DNA from 2 places in the Leuconostoc sp. UCMA20149 genome. Region 1 is predicted to be linked to the other one. Evidence: riboswitches for the same ligand, from Rfam matches in the RefSeq annotation. Region 1 holds a riboswitch; the other holds the start of a gene.

What was found. A riboswitch is a leader RNA that binds a small molecule or an ion and turns the genes downstream of it on or off. The one in region 1 is predicted to bind lysine.
Region 2: linked by a shared signal. The riboswitch ahead of lysA (diaminopimelate decarboxylase) and the one ahead of alr (alanine racemase) in region 1 are both predicted to bind lysine.

What each region holds. Positions count from the first base shown of each region.
Region 1 covers NZ_VJYC01000004.1:79,269-86,985, reverse strand. Annotated here, with positions in the region: gene FF105_RS04870 (ABC transporter ATP-binding protein) at 1-92, opposite strand, end outside; gene FF105_RS04865 (YdcF family protein) at 165-1,163, opposite strand; gene FF105_RS04860 (aspartate-semialdehyde dehydrogenase) at 1,256-2,353, opposite strand; gene alr (alanine racemase) at 2,363-3,475, opposite strand; lysine riboswitch at 3,585-3,752, opposite strand; gene FF105_RS04850 (serine hydrolase) at 3,868-4,689, shown strand; gene FF105_RS04845 (NAD(P)H-hydrate epimerase) at 4,748-5,431, shown strand; gene rlmH (23S rRNA (pseudouridine(1915)-N(3))-methyltransferase RlmH) at 5,471-5,950, opposite strand; gene FF105_RS04835 (S1C family serine protease) at 6,580-7,713, opposite strand.
Region 2 covers NZ_VJYC01000003.1:51,105-58,821, reverse strand. Annotated here, with positions in the region: gene dapA (4-hydroxy-tetrahydrodipicolinate synthase) at 1-542, opposite strand, end outside; gene FF105_RS03500 (N-acetyldiaminopimelate deacetylase) at 545-1,699, opposite strand; gene dapD (2,3,4,5-tetrahydropyridine-2,6-dicarboxylate N-acetyltransferase) at 1,699-2,400, opposite strand; gene lysA (diaminopimelate decarboxylase) at 2,405-3,694, opposite strand; lysine riboswitch at 3,780-3,947, opposite strand; gene FF105_RS03485 (hypothetical protein) at 4,056-4,400, opposite strand; gene FF105_RS03480 (nicotinate phosphoribosyltransferase) at 4,416-5,798, opposite strand; gene FF105_RS03475 (hypothetical protein) at 5,791-6,342, opposite strand; gene FF105_RS03470 (VTT domain-containing protein) at 6,482-7,156, opposite strand; gene FF105_RS03465 (M3 family oligoendopeptidase) at 7,271-7,717, opposite strand, start outside.

The DNA of each region.
Region 1 (7,717 bases):
GAAATTTCCGTCAGCAACAAAAAAGACAACCCTAAGATGTAGAGCCGCTTATTGGCCTTGAAAAACCACATTAACTTACTAAAAATACTCATTTTCTCTCCAAACTAAGCAAAATTAAAGTTATCTAATAACATATCATACTTTTATAACAGTTGTATATATTTTTATCTAAAAACTATTATAACTACTGCCATTGCTACAAAGAATAAAAGACTACCCCAAACAATCTGTGCTTTCTTTTTAATATTCATCACACCAGAAAACTCGCGCAAAAAAGCAATAATTCGATATGGGAAAGGGCTCTTACCACCACGCCCACTAGCAGTTACCTTTTGTTGTTGTGCTAATGTTGCACCCCGCAAAATGTGATAATCACTACTATAAAAGGTAAATGGCGTGTGTAACATTTCTGATGAATTTCTGATGTTTTCAAACGTATTGCGTGATTGATCTTCTAGCCTTGTCTTTTCAATCGGGACATGAAGCTCTTTCACAGCATAATCTCGCATGGCTTGAGCCTCTGATATCAGCTCATCTTCCCCCTGACCACCTGAAAAAACAATCATCGGATAGGGCGTCATTTGTTTAGCATCTTTAACAGCTGCTTTAATACGTTGACTAACAATGCGACCAACAAAATAGCCATCAACCAATCCACCGCCCAATACCACCAATGGACCTACTTCGGGACGCTTGACAACCAATCCGTAAATCATACTCGTAATGAAAAAACGTAAAAATTGCCATAACACAAATAAAGCCAACCATGAAATGACACCGCGTAATTGCCAGATATCTGATGGCAGCCATTGTGGTAAATAAATAGAGACATTAAGCACAACATAAAAAATAATCATGCCAGACAAAATGATGTTAGTCACTGTATGCCCGGACTCATGCCACTTTTTATAACTATAAAACAGTAACACTAATAAAAGACTCAATCCCAAAAAGTCCCCAATCACGCCAACTATCAGTGCAACACGATAAACGACATTATTATCAGTTCTAAAAAGTGTATACATGAAATACCCAAAAACGGCGAGCATAAAAAGCACGTATGCGCCAACTTGTAAAGAAGCCACATTCGTCCTGATTTGGTAATTCAGCAATATAGCTAAGCTGAAAAATACGATGATTATAATGATTTCATTGATTATCATGCCTCAATTGTAACACGCCACCCACACCGATATTGCATGATCTTAATCTTTAAAAAATGAATGATAATAAAAAAGCGCTTACTGGCACTTTTTTATTTTGTCACTGGAAACTTCTCGGACGCACCTTCCGGCACCTTAACTAAGTTGAGTGCTACAAGACGCTCTGCAATTTGAACCGTATTCCATGCCGCACCTTTTAGTAGATTGTCTGACACAACCCACATGTGGAAACTATCATCATTTTCCAAATCAGGACGTACACGACCAACAAATGTCTCGCGTTTACCAGCTGCATTAACTGGTTGTGGATATAATTGTTCTGCTGGATTATCCTCTAGCACAACGCCAGCAGCTGAACGCAAAGCTGCTTGAATGCTAGCAGTTGTTGCTCCAGCGCCGTCATTAGTTTCAAAATAAACCGTTTCCCCATGTCCAATAGGTACAGGAACGCGCACAGCTGTACCAGTTACTTTGACAGCTTTTGAATTTTTGTCACCAAACATGATTTTCTTAGTTTCATGAATCATCTTCCATTCTTCATGTGTATAGCCATCATCTTCAAAAACGTCGATTTGTGGTAATAAATTATATGCCAATGGATAATGATGTTGCGCCCCTTTGACAGGTAAAATGTTAGCGTGTACTGGTTCACCAGCATTATAAGCAGTTGTTTCGGCCACCAATTCATTCCAAGCAGACTGACCAGCACCTGACGCCGCTTGATATGTTGATACTATGACCCGCTTCAAGCCAAATTGTTGTTTAATAGGTGCTAATGCGACCACCATTTGAATGGTCGAGCAATTAGGATTTGCGATAATGCCATTATGCGATGATAATGCGCTTTCATTAACTTCAGGAACAATGAGAGGCACATCATCATTCATGCGCCAATAACTCGAGTTGTCAACAACCACTGCCCCGCGTTTAACCGCTTCTGGCGCATATTGGGCTGAAACTGAGCCACCACCACTTGCCAAAACCAAATCAACACCATCAAAGCTGTCTGGCGCGGTCGCTTCAACAGTAATTTTTTCACCTTTAAATTCTAATTGTTTACCTGCTGAACGTGGTGAAGCCAATAATTTCAACGAATTCACTGGTATTGTAGACTGCTCCAGTTGTTCAATAAGTCTCGTCCCCACAGCACCCGTGGCACCTAAAATAGCGACATTATATGATTTTGTCATGATTTTCTCCTAATCTACTAAAATACGATGTATCCGTTCATGGAAACCTGTGGTGATTTCCCACGGTGCTAATTTGGCATATTGCGCCACATCTTCTACCGTGTTTTCTAAATCACCGTCCACGCCGATAAATGTTACTGTTGTGCCAAGTGGATATTCATGTGGCAAACGAATCATCAGTTGATCCATGGCAATTTGTCCTACAATTGGTACATATTGTCCGTCAACAATCACATTAAAACCAGTTAATGAACGCAACCACCCATCCCCATAACCAATTGGAACTGTCCCAATCCACTCGTCTTCGGAAGTGGTATAAATATGAGAGTAACTAATGCCTTCTCCAGCTGGTAATTTTTTAACAAAATTCATCTGACTACGTAACGATAATACAGGCATCAAATCATGACCATCAGCTAACTCACCACGCGATGGTTCAATACCATAAATCACAGTGCCAACTCGAATAACTTCATGTGGTACTTCATTTGGATGATACAGCGCTGCACCAGAATTCGCTACATGATAATACTCAGGCTTTGGTAAACCGTCAGTCAAAGCATGCCAACGTTTGAGCTGCTTCTCAAAATAGCGTGTGTCAGATGAATCGGATTCAGCAAAATGGGTGCATAAACCGACATATTCGAATTTATCTGCATGTGCCTGTACAAAAGCAATTGCTTCAGCAACTTCTGCACGTTCTCGAAAACCAATGCGCCCCATTCCCGTATCTAGCCCCAAAGTTACTGGTAAACGCTGTTCACCACTCAAGTGTTGTTCTGCTATTTTCAGCCAATCTATCGAGACAACTGTCGCCATAATATGTTGCACAGCCATTAATTCGGCGTACTCTGCTGGTGAAATGCCTAGAATCAAAATAGGAACTGTCAACCGTTGATGTCGTAGTGCTAGCGCTTCATCAATGATAGCAACAGCAAGGCCGTACACACCACCGGCCACTGCAGCTTCAGCCATTGTATGCAAACCGTGACCATAACCGTTTGATTTTACAGCTAGAAAAACTTTATCAGCACCAGAAGTGGCTTTCACCACTTCAATGTTATTTTTAACTGCCGCCAAAGAAATTGTCATCTCAGTTGGTCTTGTAATTGCTTCTACCATCAGTCCCTTTAAGCACGTCCATTAAATCAATGTCGCACATTTGCCTTTCTATATAGAAAAAATCCACAGCACACAAACTAGTAGCCATGGATTCCAATTATATTGCAATCAACCACATAGCACCCCGCTTGCGCGACAGTTCGCCAGTTATTGACTAACGACCCAGCTAACTAACCTTACAGTACTAGTGCTTCGGCTATTTCCCCTTTGACTTGCTTCCTCGTATCTGTAAATACTCCACAAGCTACTGATGTCAATAGCAACCTCTATGATTTTTAAATTGTTATTATTGTATTCTAATTTTTCTTATTTGTCAAATAGCCAATTTAAATTCCGTTTAATATTTTTGAATTATGATATAGTTAAAATAGTGCGATATTAAGGATTATTTTATGCGTAAAATACTGATTATCTTTTTAGCCAGTTCTTTCATAGTAACGCCAGCAAGCGCAAGTACCATTCAAAATCCAACCATTAGTTGGAAAAAAGTCATCAAGAAAACTGACAGCGATGTAACTGTTATTGCTAGTATTCGTGATTTATCAACTGGTAAGACTTATACCTATCGCAATAGCAAAACTAAAAAAATCATGATGGCGTCAACCATTAAGGTTTCCATTTTGGAAGCACTCATGATTCAAAAACAAAATGCTGGCGAAACCTTAACTGCTGATGAAAAAGAAAATGCAACACAAATGATTACTAATTCTGACAATGATGCTGCTACGGCATTATGGACAGAAATTGGTGGTGATGATGGTCTAAATAATTTTTGGCACAGCATTGATGTTAAAATCACACAGGCCACTTATTTCGGTGAAACAATGGCCACTGCTAGCCAACAAAATAAAATACTTGATCAACTGTATAACAAAAATTCATTATTAAATACAACCTCAAAAGCCTATATCTTGTCCTTGATGAGTAATATTTCAGATACACAAGACTGGGGTGTTAGTACCGGCGCTAAAGATGTCGCTTTAAAAAATGGTTGGATGACAGATTACAATGCCGATAACGGCACTTGGATTGTCAACTCTAGCGGTAGTATTGATGACAAATATATTTTAACAATTTATACAACAGGCAACAGTGATTACCAAACTGGGGTTACCTTAGTCAATAATTTAAGCAAAGCTGCAAACAAACAACAAAATAAAAAAATGACAACACCTGCTAGTATTTGGGAAAAAATAAAGGCTTTACTCGTTTGATTAGCCGCTCAATTCCTCGTATAATAGATTTAACGACTATGAAGAAATGATGGAAATTATGACACAACTTGTAACTGCAAACGAAATGCAACAAATTGATCAATATACGATTGATGTCATTGGCATGCCACAAGATGTTTTAATTGAACGTGCTGCTATGGCGGTAGTTGATGTCGTTGGTGCTGGCCACTTTGATCTCAATCATGTTCTGGTATTGGCTGGGCTAGGCAATAATGGCGCTGACGGCGTTGCCATTGCGCGACTACTCTATGCACAGGGCATTAACGTTTCGCTACAATTTGTAGGCAACGTTAATCGGGCCAAAGATAGTGTCAAACGACAACTGTCTATTATTGAGGCCTACGGTGTTGTTCGCTCTGAAAAAAGTGACTTCAACGAAGCAACGCTGATTATTGATGCTATTTTTGGCGTCGGCCTTAATAATGATTTACCAGAAGGTCTGCAAAAAATGATTAAAGCAGCCAATCATATTGAAAAACCGGTTATTGCTGTCGACGTTCCCACGGGGGTCGACGCAACTACTGGCGAGGTCAGAGGAGCAGCATTAAAAGCCCATACAACAGTTACCTTTGGTTTTAAAAAAGTCGGCCTAACAAAACGCGTAGGTGGCTACCTGTCTGGTGATACTATCGTGAAAGATGTTGGTATGCTTGTACCTGATGATTTTGAGTTTAGTCTGCCAATAATGCAAGCCACAGTAACCGAGAACGCAACTATTTAAGTATTACACAAAAAGCCACCTAGTAGGTGGCTTTTTTTGCTATTTATGATAGGGAGACCCTTGTTGAATCATAAAAGCACGGTATACTTGTTCAACCAAAACTAAACGCATTAACTGATGTGGCAAGGTTAACAGCCCAAAACTAATCTTAAAATTAGCGCGATGCTTCACCTCCGGTGACAACCCCAATGAACCACCAATTATAAACGTTACATCTGAGTAACCATCCACCGTAATTTGATTCATTTTTTCAGCAAAAACCTCTGAAGGTAACTGCTTACCTTCAATGGCTAAAACGATAACATAATCACGTTCACCAATTTTTTCCTGAATACGTTGCCCCTCTTTAGCCATAATCTGCGTATTCTCTGCTTCACTAGCCTTTTCTGGTGTCTTTTCATCAGGCACCTCGATTAAATGAACTTTAGCAAACCGAGATAACCGTTTGGTATATTCTGCAATGCCATCTTTTAAATATTGCTCTTTTAATTTGCCTACTGTGATAATTTTAATATTCACTGTCTATTACTTATTTAACCTTTCTTAATTATTTTTAGATTATTGTAATTACAATTCTGATCGAGTTATCCACACGAACAAATTTTATTTGTTTTTTATAAAATGCCTATATATCAAGCTTTGTTCTGTTCGCTTGTAATAATTATCCACAGTTTTTAACTTTTTTTGCTAATAAGTGGATAACTTTATAAACGCATTTTGTATTAAATTAACTGAATTTCTGTCTTTAAAGCACCACTTTTCCACAGTTATTCACAACGTTATCCACAGATGTGGATAAGCACATTTGTTCGCTAAACATTACTTCAATATTCATCTCAAATGTTCGTTAATTTAAAAATTAAAACTCCTTATCAAGGATAAAAAAAATAAATTGACATTTACACGAACATTACAATATTTACTCATTATTCGTGTGGATAAGTCTGTTTTTGATTACCTAATCACCAATAATTTACTCTTTTTTAAAGAACAGGCTTTCTTATCCACTATTATACTGGATTTTTCCACATTTTTCAGGAGTTTTCCCCCAAGTTATTAACATTTACACACGGTTTTCAACATTTTCTGAAAACACACGTTGTCGTCTCGCTGTCAACTAAAAGTAAAGAAAAAGCTAACGATAACCGTTAGCTTGCTAATTTTTGAGTTAATTTAACTTTAACTGTTTTCTTATTACTGTGGTGGTAATATGTCAGTGTAACCGTATCACCTAATTTATGTTTATACAGCTCTTCACGTAGGTCAGCTTGTGTTGTCACTTTCTTGCCATCAATACCCACAATTACATCATACTTCTTCAACCCAGCAGTATCAGCCGGTCCTTTTTTCGTCAAACTCATAACAACCACACCACCAGTGACACTATCAGGAATTTTGAGTGTAGACTTTTGATCGTCAGCAGTCACTTCTGACAAATTAACTAAACCAATGCCAATGGCCGGCCGCGTAATCTTCCCATCCTTAACCAACTTATTGACAACGTCTACCACTTGATCTGAGGGAATAGCAAATCCCATTCCCTCAACACTTGTACCTGATGACGAAGTAGATAACTTCATTGAATTAATTCCAATAACTTGACCAGCAAAATTAATTAAAGGCCCACCGGAATTGCCCGGATTAATCGCGGCATCTGTTTGAATAACAGTTGAACCACCATAATTTTGACCATTTTCAGAAGTGGCTTCGACTAATCGTTTTTTAGCTGAAATTATGCCTTGCGTAACCGAAGAGGCATATTCTGATCCTAGAGGAGAGCCAATCGCTAACACATTTTCTCCAACCGCTATTTTACTAGAATCACCAAACTCAGCAGTTGTTGTCACATTGTCACTCGCAATCTTTAGAACCGCTAAGTCAGTCATAGCATCTTTACCAACCAAGGTAGCATCCACTTTTTTACCATTGTGGAGCATTACTTGAATTTTAGCTGCACCATCAATGACATGATTATTTGTTACAATAAACGCTGATTGATCTGCTTTTTTGTAAATGACACCAGAACCTTCAGATGATTCTTCATAATTTTGTCCCGATTTACTAAAATTCAATACAGACACAACCGCATCTGAAACTTTATTATACGCTGTTGTGGCAGTGGCATTTTTCGCAATTGACGACGTTTTGGTTGCCGTTGTACGCACTGTCGTTTGTGTGGTACTCTGTTCGATTCCTTTTTGTGCGTATAAAATAACGCCTCCGCCAACTAGCCCTGCAATGACGCCAGTTAACACTGTTTTTGTTAATGTTGATTGTGCCATATAT
Region 2 (7,717 bases), on a different contig from region 1:
TCAGTCGTACCAGCAACTTCAGCTGCAATTAAATCAACCGAAGTTGTTTCTTTAATAGCGTTAATGTTTGGATGCTTTGCAAGCTTTAAAACACTGTCTATTGTCAAACCAACCACGGTGCGGCCCGGAATATTGTAAAGCATGACTGGCTTGCTCGAAGCGTCTGCAATGGCTTCAAAGTGAGCAATCATGCCTGCCTGACTTGGCTTATTATAGTAAGGTGTAACCGCTAAAATACCATCAACGCCTGCAATAGCACTTAATTCGCGCGCTGCCATAACAGACTCTTTAGTATTATTAGAGCCAGCATTCGCAATTACTAACGCACTCCCGCTGACTTGTTGGACAATATGCGTGGTTAAAGCCAGCTTTTCTTCGTGAGTTAATGTGGGAGATTCGCCTGTTGTACCTGCAACAACAAAACCTTGCGTACCATGTTGCAGCAGATGTTCTATCAAACCATCCAACGCGTTATAATCAATACTGTCATTGGCTGTAAACGGTGTTACAATTGCGGTGATTAAACGAATATTTTCGTACATTTTCAATCTCCTTGCGTCATGCGATAAACTAAAAAGGATTTAAGGGCCAAAAATCCGGACATCAGTGCTGCTTCATCAATGTTAAGCTTGGCACTATGAAGTGGATGGGAATCATTTACGCCTAACCACAACATCACGCCAGGAATATGCTGTAATAAATACCCAAAATCCTCGCCCGTCATAGCCGGTTTGGCTAATTCAAAGTTGATATTGTCATCTTCCGTCATGTAATTGATCAAGTTTTCAGCCAATTTCGGATCATTTTCCACTGGCAAATAACTGCCACTTTCCAAAGACACTTCGATAGTCAAATCATTGGCTAACGCAATACCATCAGCTATTTTTTGAATGCGTGCCATCATCGTTTTCAATCCAGCTAATGTCATGCTACGTACTGTACCTTCCAAATGAACACGATCTGGAATAACGTTATTTGCGAAGCCACCTTGGATTGTGCCAATACTGACAACCCCGCCTTCAATTGGATCAACACCACGCGAAACAACTGTTTGTAACGTTGTGATCAACTCCGCGGCGCCTACAATTGGATCATGAACCAAGTGAGGATAGGCTGCATGACCGCCTTGACCAATGACATCCACCTTTAACTCAGCAGTACCAGCAAATAAAGTGCCTGCTAACGTACTCAAAGTACCAGCAGGTAAATCAGGTTGATCATGAATACCATAGAATTCATCGGGGCGCCATTGCCCTTCAAATAAATTCAGTTCATAAGCTAATTTTCCACCACTCTTTTCTTCTTCTGCTGGTTGGAAAAAGATAATGACATGATCTTCTGGCTGATGTTCACTGAAATATTTAGTAATGGCCAAAGCCAAACTCATGTGAACATCATGCCCACAGGCATGCATGCGACCATCGTGTATTGAAGAAAATGGTAGCTGCGTATCTTCTGTAATTGGCAAAGCATCAATATCTGATCGGTAACCAATTGTTCTTTTAGGATGGGAACCCTCAAATCTTACTAACAAAGCTGTCGGTAGCTCAGGTACCTCTCTTATGGTCATAAAATCAGTCTGCCATGACTGAACTTTTTTGAGCAAATAATCATGTGTTTGAAATTCGGCTAAAGCTAGTTCTGGTATTTGGTGTAATTCACGCCGAAATGTTTGTATATCTGCTTCGGAAACTGTCATTAAAGACTCCTTAGTGCATCAATTAAAGCGGTTTTTTGTTGGGTTTGTTCATCAATTGTTTTGATTACTTTGGCAGGTACACCAGCAACCACCGTGTTTGCCGGTACATCTTTGGTGACAATCGCACCAGCAGCAACAACGGCACCGTCACCAACTTGCACGCCTTCAATGACGACCGCATTTGCACCAACCAAAACATTATCTCCAACTCGCACAGGTTGGGCAGATACTGGTTCAATCACACCCGCCAGTACGGCACCAGCACCAATATGTGAATTTTTACCAACAATCGCACGGCCACCAAGGACGGCTCCCATATCAATCATTGTCCCCGCGCCAATTTCGGCACCAATATTAATGACAGCACCAAGCATAATTACAGCTGAATCACCAATGCTAACTTGATCACGAATAGTAGCGCCAGGCTCAATTCGAGCATTGATAGCCTTCTTGTCCAGCAACGGTACTGCTGAATTACGTGAATCATTTTCAATTAAAACACTGTCTTCTGGCAAATTTGAAATCAATGGCGCAACATCAGCCCAATCACCGATTAACTGACCAAAAATATCATTACCAAAATGTTTGACTTGATCTGGCACCTCAGCATTAAGTGATCCTTTATAGGTTACTTTCACGGGTGTCTTTTTGGGTGCATTTGCAATAAAGTTGATCAAACGTTGTGCTTCGTTTTCAGGCATTCTACTATTCTCCTAAAGTATAATCTCGGTCTAATGACACTAAATGTTCAAATGTTTCTCGTTCTACAATCAATTGGTGTTGGCCGTTTTCGACAAATACCACTGCCGGTCTGGGATTACGGTTATAGTTCGAGGCCATGGCATAACCATAAGCACCCGTTGCATTTACCGCTAAGATATCCCCTGGTTTTATGGCCGGTAAAGCTTGTTGCCAGACTAATACATCACCAGATTCGCAATATTTACCAGCAACCCGAACAACTTCTTCAGTTTGAGCATTCGGTTGATTGGCTAATACGGCTGTGTAATTAGCTTGATATAACGCTGGTCGAATATTATCACCCATACCACCATCAACGGCCAAATAATGGCGAATATCAGGAATGTCTTTTCTTGAGCCAATTGTATACAGTGTTTTTCCAGCCGGTCCAACAATTGAACGTCCAGGTTCAATCCATATTTCTGGCATTTTCCAATCATATTCAGCAGCTTTTGCTTTCAATACACGAATAATAGCCTGTGCAAATTCACTTTCAGGTAACGGCTTATCCTCATCAGTATATTTAATACCAAAACCACCACCGGCGTTAATGACTTCAGGTTGCCATCCCCAAGCATTAGCTGTATCAGCAAGAAGCGCGGCGTTTTGTTCAAAACCAGTGACATCAAAAATTTGTGACCCAATATGTGCGTGCAAACCACGTAAGTTTAAATGATCATCATTGATGGCAATGTCAAAAGCCTCTTTCGCCTGCCCAGATATTAAATCAAAACCAAATTTACTATCTTGCTGACCGGTACTGATAAATTCGTGCGTATGTGCTGAAATGCCAGGCGAAATTCGTAACAAAATGTCCTGTTTAATGGCATTTTTTTCAGCAATTTCAGAAAGTAATTTTAGTTCTAAAAAATTATCGACAATAATTGTCCCAACACCCTGCTTAACAGCAAATGTCAATTCATCATAACTTTTATTATTGCCATTAAAACTTAAATGCGCTGCTGGAAAGCCAGCAGCCAGCGCTGTATATAATTCACCACCAGACACCACATCTGCATGAATGCCTTCCTGAGCGACAACTTGATAGATTGCTTTTGTGGCAAATGCTTTTCCAGCATAACTAATCACAAATGGAATCTTTTCTTGTTCAAATACTTGTTTAAAAGCACGGATTGTCTGTCTGATATGACTTACATCATAAACATACAGCGGTGTGCCATACTTTTTCGCTAATTCAATGGTATCGACGTCTTCAATTGTTAAATGCTGATTCGTATTCGTTGGATAACTCATGCTTTCCCCTTATTCACAATAAAAAGCCATTAGTCTGAGCCTCACGGTTACAGTCTAACGGCTTTTTTAATTTACCAATTTTGACAGTTGCCATAGCTCACCGCACGTATGCGACAGTCTAACGGTTCTTAACCCTTAGCCCAACACGTTTCATTTGTAGATAAAACGTATTTCGGCGACGTCCCCTAACCTACCATCAACCCCTACAAGAGCTCCGGCAGGCGCAATGTCAATCGCAACCTCTATGTGAAATATATAAGTATTTTTAACTATTATCCCTTGAAAATTAGAAAATGTCAAGGTAATTATTTACTTGTCTTTAATCTTAAGTTATAACCTTGTTTTGTGAACAACATATTGATTAAAATTCTTGATCAATAAATGTTAAACCAAGCTCTTTACCATAGCGTCTTATTGTTGATTCTGCTAAGTTCATTTCAAAAGCTAAATCAATGTAACTAGTCATCCCCTGATTAAACAAAACTTGCATTTGCGCTTTTCTTTCATCTTTTCCGATAGCTGATTCAGTGCCTAATGCTTTAATACCACGCCCAACCATACCTGTTTCAGGTTCACTAATTGGTTGATGATCGCGCTTATCACGTTGACGCCATGCTTGTGCTGCGGCTTTTTCATCTAGTCGGGTGACTTTTACTGACATATCGTCATCACTTGGCTGTTTACTAAAATGATAGTTTAATCCCACTTGTTATTAGTCCTTTCAATCATGATTGTTGGCGCGAGCCAATATGTCTGCACCATTAATTGGTGACACAATCCCATTATGGTAGACTACCTCTAATAGATCTTCACCAGGTTCGTTTTGCGAAACAGTGATGATCTTTTGCTCACGCTGAATGACTTTCAAACGTCCCGATTTTGATGCCTTTGAGACATCAGTTTTAGGCATTTTTTGAATGTTGAGATGATCACCGTTAGATTTCTCGGCATACGCGGCTTTAATAGCAAACCGTTCGGTATCACGTGTGAATCCTTCTTGTAGCAAGCCACCACCAGAACCAACAACCAAATTATCAGCTGACCACCCTTCTGCCAGCAGCTTTTCATAAAGTGATACGATGGTATCAGCTTTCATACCATCACCTTGAATAATACCAACATTATGTTTAATCACGCGATAGCCTTTATCGTTTGTTTCAGTACCAAAAATGTCACCCAAACACCTTAATACCTCTAAATCAATCTGTTCAGGATCACCTGAATCAGGACGTAAAACTATTCTACCTGATCGTTTCATGATTCTTGATTTAATTGAATCAGATCCAATCACATTTTTGACAAAGTTGATGGCATCATAAGAATCGATCACGATCGACAAAACCGCATCTTCTGGTGCACGATCAAGTTGCGCATTCACGTAATCGAATTCACCTTGACCATCACCATAAGCAGTTGCGACCGAATGTTCAGTCGCCCAAACAGACAAAGCCCGACCCGCAATACCATAAACGTTCTCGAAGTATTGTGACGCCGCCAAATTATCAGATCCTTGAAAATGTAACAAATGCGCAGCACCCCCGCGTTTGCCAGATTCCAAACTCGTAGCGCCTCGCAGCCCAAAATCATTCACTGCTAAAAACAAACCATCAACTGAACCAGACTGCTCAAACAATGGCCGCAAACGTTTTTTAATCACCATAGAGTTAGTGGCAATTGTCGTTGGATACCAGACATGCATTAAAATGACTTCCAAAGCATTCAACGTTGTGGCAAACCACGGTGCTGTCGTTTCAATTGTAAATAACGCATTTCCCGTTGGCACAGTCATGCCTTCAGGTAATGCCTTGATAGTAACAGGAAAGTAGCCTAAGTCACGAACTTTTTCCCAGACAGCACGATTAAAGTAAGCTGATGTTCCAAATGTTTGTAAAGACATTTTTTCAGCTTCGTCTATCATATCATCAGTAATTTTGGTATGAAAATAATCATGCAAAATCATCCCCAAACCAAACCAACTGACTTGATCAAACTGACCACCGACACGTGCTTCGCCATAGGAATATAACTTAGTAATATCATCAGGATACTGTAAATGGTGAGTTAACTTGTAAGCATCTGTCGCTATAATTAAATTTTCAACCATGCTTTATCTCCGTCAATTCAGTCGTGACAAGCATACGAGTCACGTCTGTAAACGTTTCGCCACTATGGCGAATCAAGCGCCAATCATATTCTTTATCATCGTTAAATTCATCAATATAGGGTTCAAACTCACCATCAGTTTGTAAAATTAAATAGCCAGCGAAAGCAGCAATAAATTCTGATTCTGTTTCGACGATTCGTGTTAATTGATTGTTATCAAAAAAGCCAACTGCAAGTTTATCAGATTCCCACTGACCTTCAAATGCCCATTTTAAGGTTATCCAGTCTGACATTGTTATACCAAGATTCAACAAATAGTCGACAGATAGGCGAATGTGAATAGGGTGCGCTATTTTTTGTGTCTCAATACCCTTGGCATCCAATTGCGCTGAAAAAATACCACTGAGCGCTTCTAGTTCACTGACCGCTGGCATGATGGCTTCGTTTTCCCAAGCCAAAACGGTTTCACTTGCAACATCAAGTGCATCAGAAATTTCTTGACGGGTCATTTGGGTTAACTGTTGTAATTTTTCAATATTATTCATGGTTTCATCTCATACCATCGGTATTCCGAGGGCTTATCTCATTTTCTTTCTATTGTAACACGAGAGCAATCATTACTTAATTGAATTTATCATAAAGCCACCTGATATAGTGGTATATCAGGTGGCTTTATGATAAATATTATTTTTTAGATAACTTCTTTTGTCGGCGTGAAATCATCGCTGAACGAATGATACCAATAATCGTTGGCAACAATGTTACTAAGGCGATCCCTAAAATAATAATTGAAAAATGCGCCTTAACAAACGGAATATTGCCAAACAAGTACCCTGCCCCCGTGGCAATCAAACTCCACGTAAACGCAGCAATCACGCTGTTTTTCAAAAAGCGACTATACGGGAACTGACTAATACCTGCCACAAACGGCACAAAGGTTCTCACAATCGGCATGTAACGCGCAATAATGATGGCAACCGCACCCCTTTTCTCGAAAAAGCCCTCTGCTTCTCGAATATGTTCCTCTTTAATGAAGCGCCCAATCATTGGGTGCCGAATCAGCTGATAACCACCTGTTCGGCCAATCCAAAAGTTCAAAGAGTCACCCAAAACGGCTGCAAAAAAGAAAACAAACATAAACACCCAATGATTTAGTCCGGCATTGAGTCCAGCCGGCGTGGCAGCAATTGCACCCGCAGCAAATAGTAAGGAATCTCCAGGTAAAAAGGGCATGATGACTGCGCCAGTTTCAATAAAAATAACTGCGAATAAGATAAGATATGTCCATAAACCAAATGATTGCACCAAATTAGCAATATGAGCATCAATATGTAGAATAAAATCAATTAAAAAAGCCATGATGAGTTTGCGCCGGTCATAATCCGCAACAGCGACGCATTTTCCTTCCAATTTCAGTAATTCTATTTTACCATATCGTTGTCATGACAACGACACAACTATTGATTGTCGTTTTTACTTAGTCGAAAAAAGTCGTTCTAGGGTATTAACATCATCTTCAAAATTCGCAAAAGCACTATCAAGATACTCGCCACTAACCATATCAACCCCTACCGATTTAATGAGATTAACTGGATAATCGACACCGCCTGAAGCCAAAAAAAGATGATAATGATCTAGCACTTGCTTATCGCCACTCAAGATTTTATTGGCAATCGCACTGGCCACCGCATACGATGTCGCATATTGATAGACATAGAAATTGTAATAAAAATGTGGCACGCTGGCAAAATGTACAGCATAACTGTCATCCGGAAAATCATCAACAATCTGCTCACCATTGAATTGATGCTCTAATTGTGTCGCCATTTGATTCAATACTGTTAAAGACAATGCTTGACCATTTTGCTCTGTTTGGTATGTTAGTTGCTCAAATTCTGCAAACTTTACCTGAGTAACAAA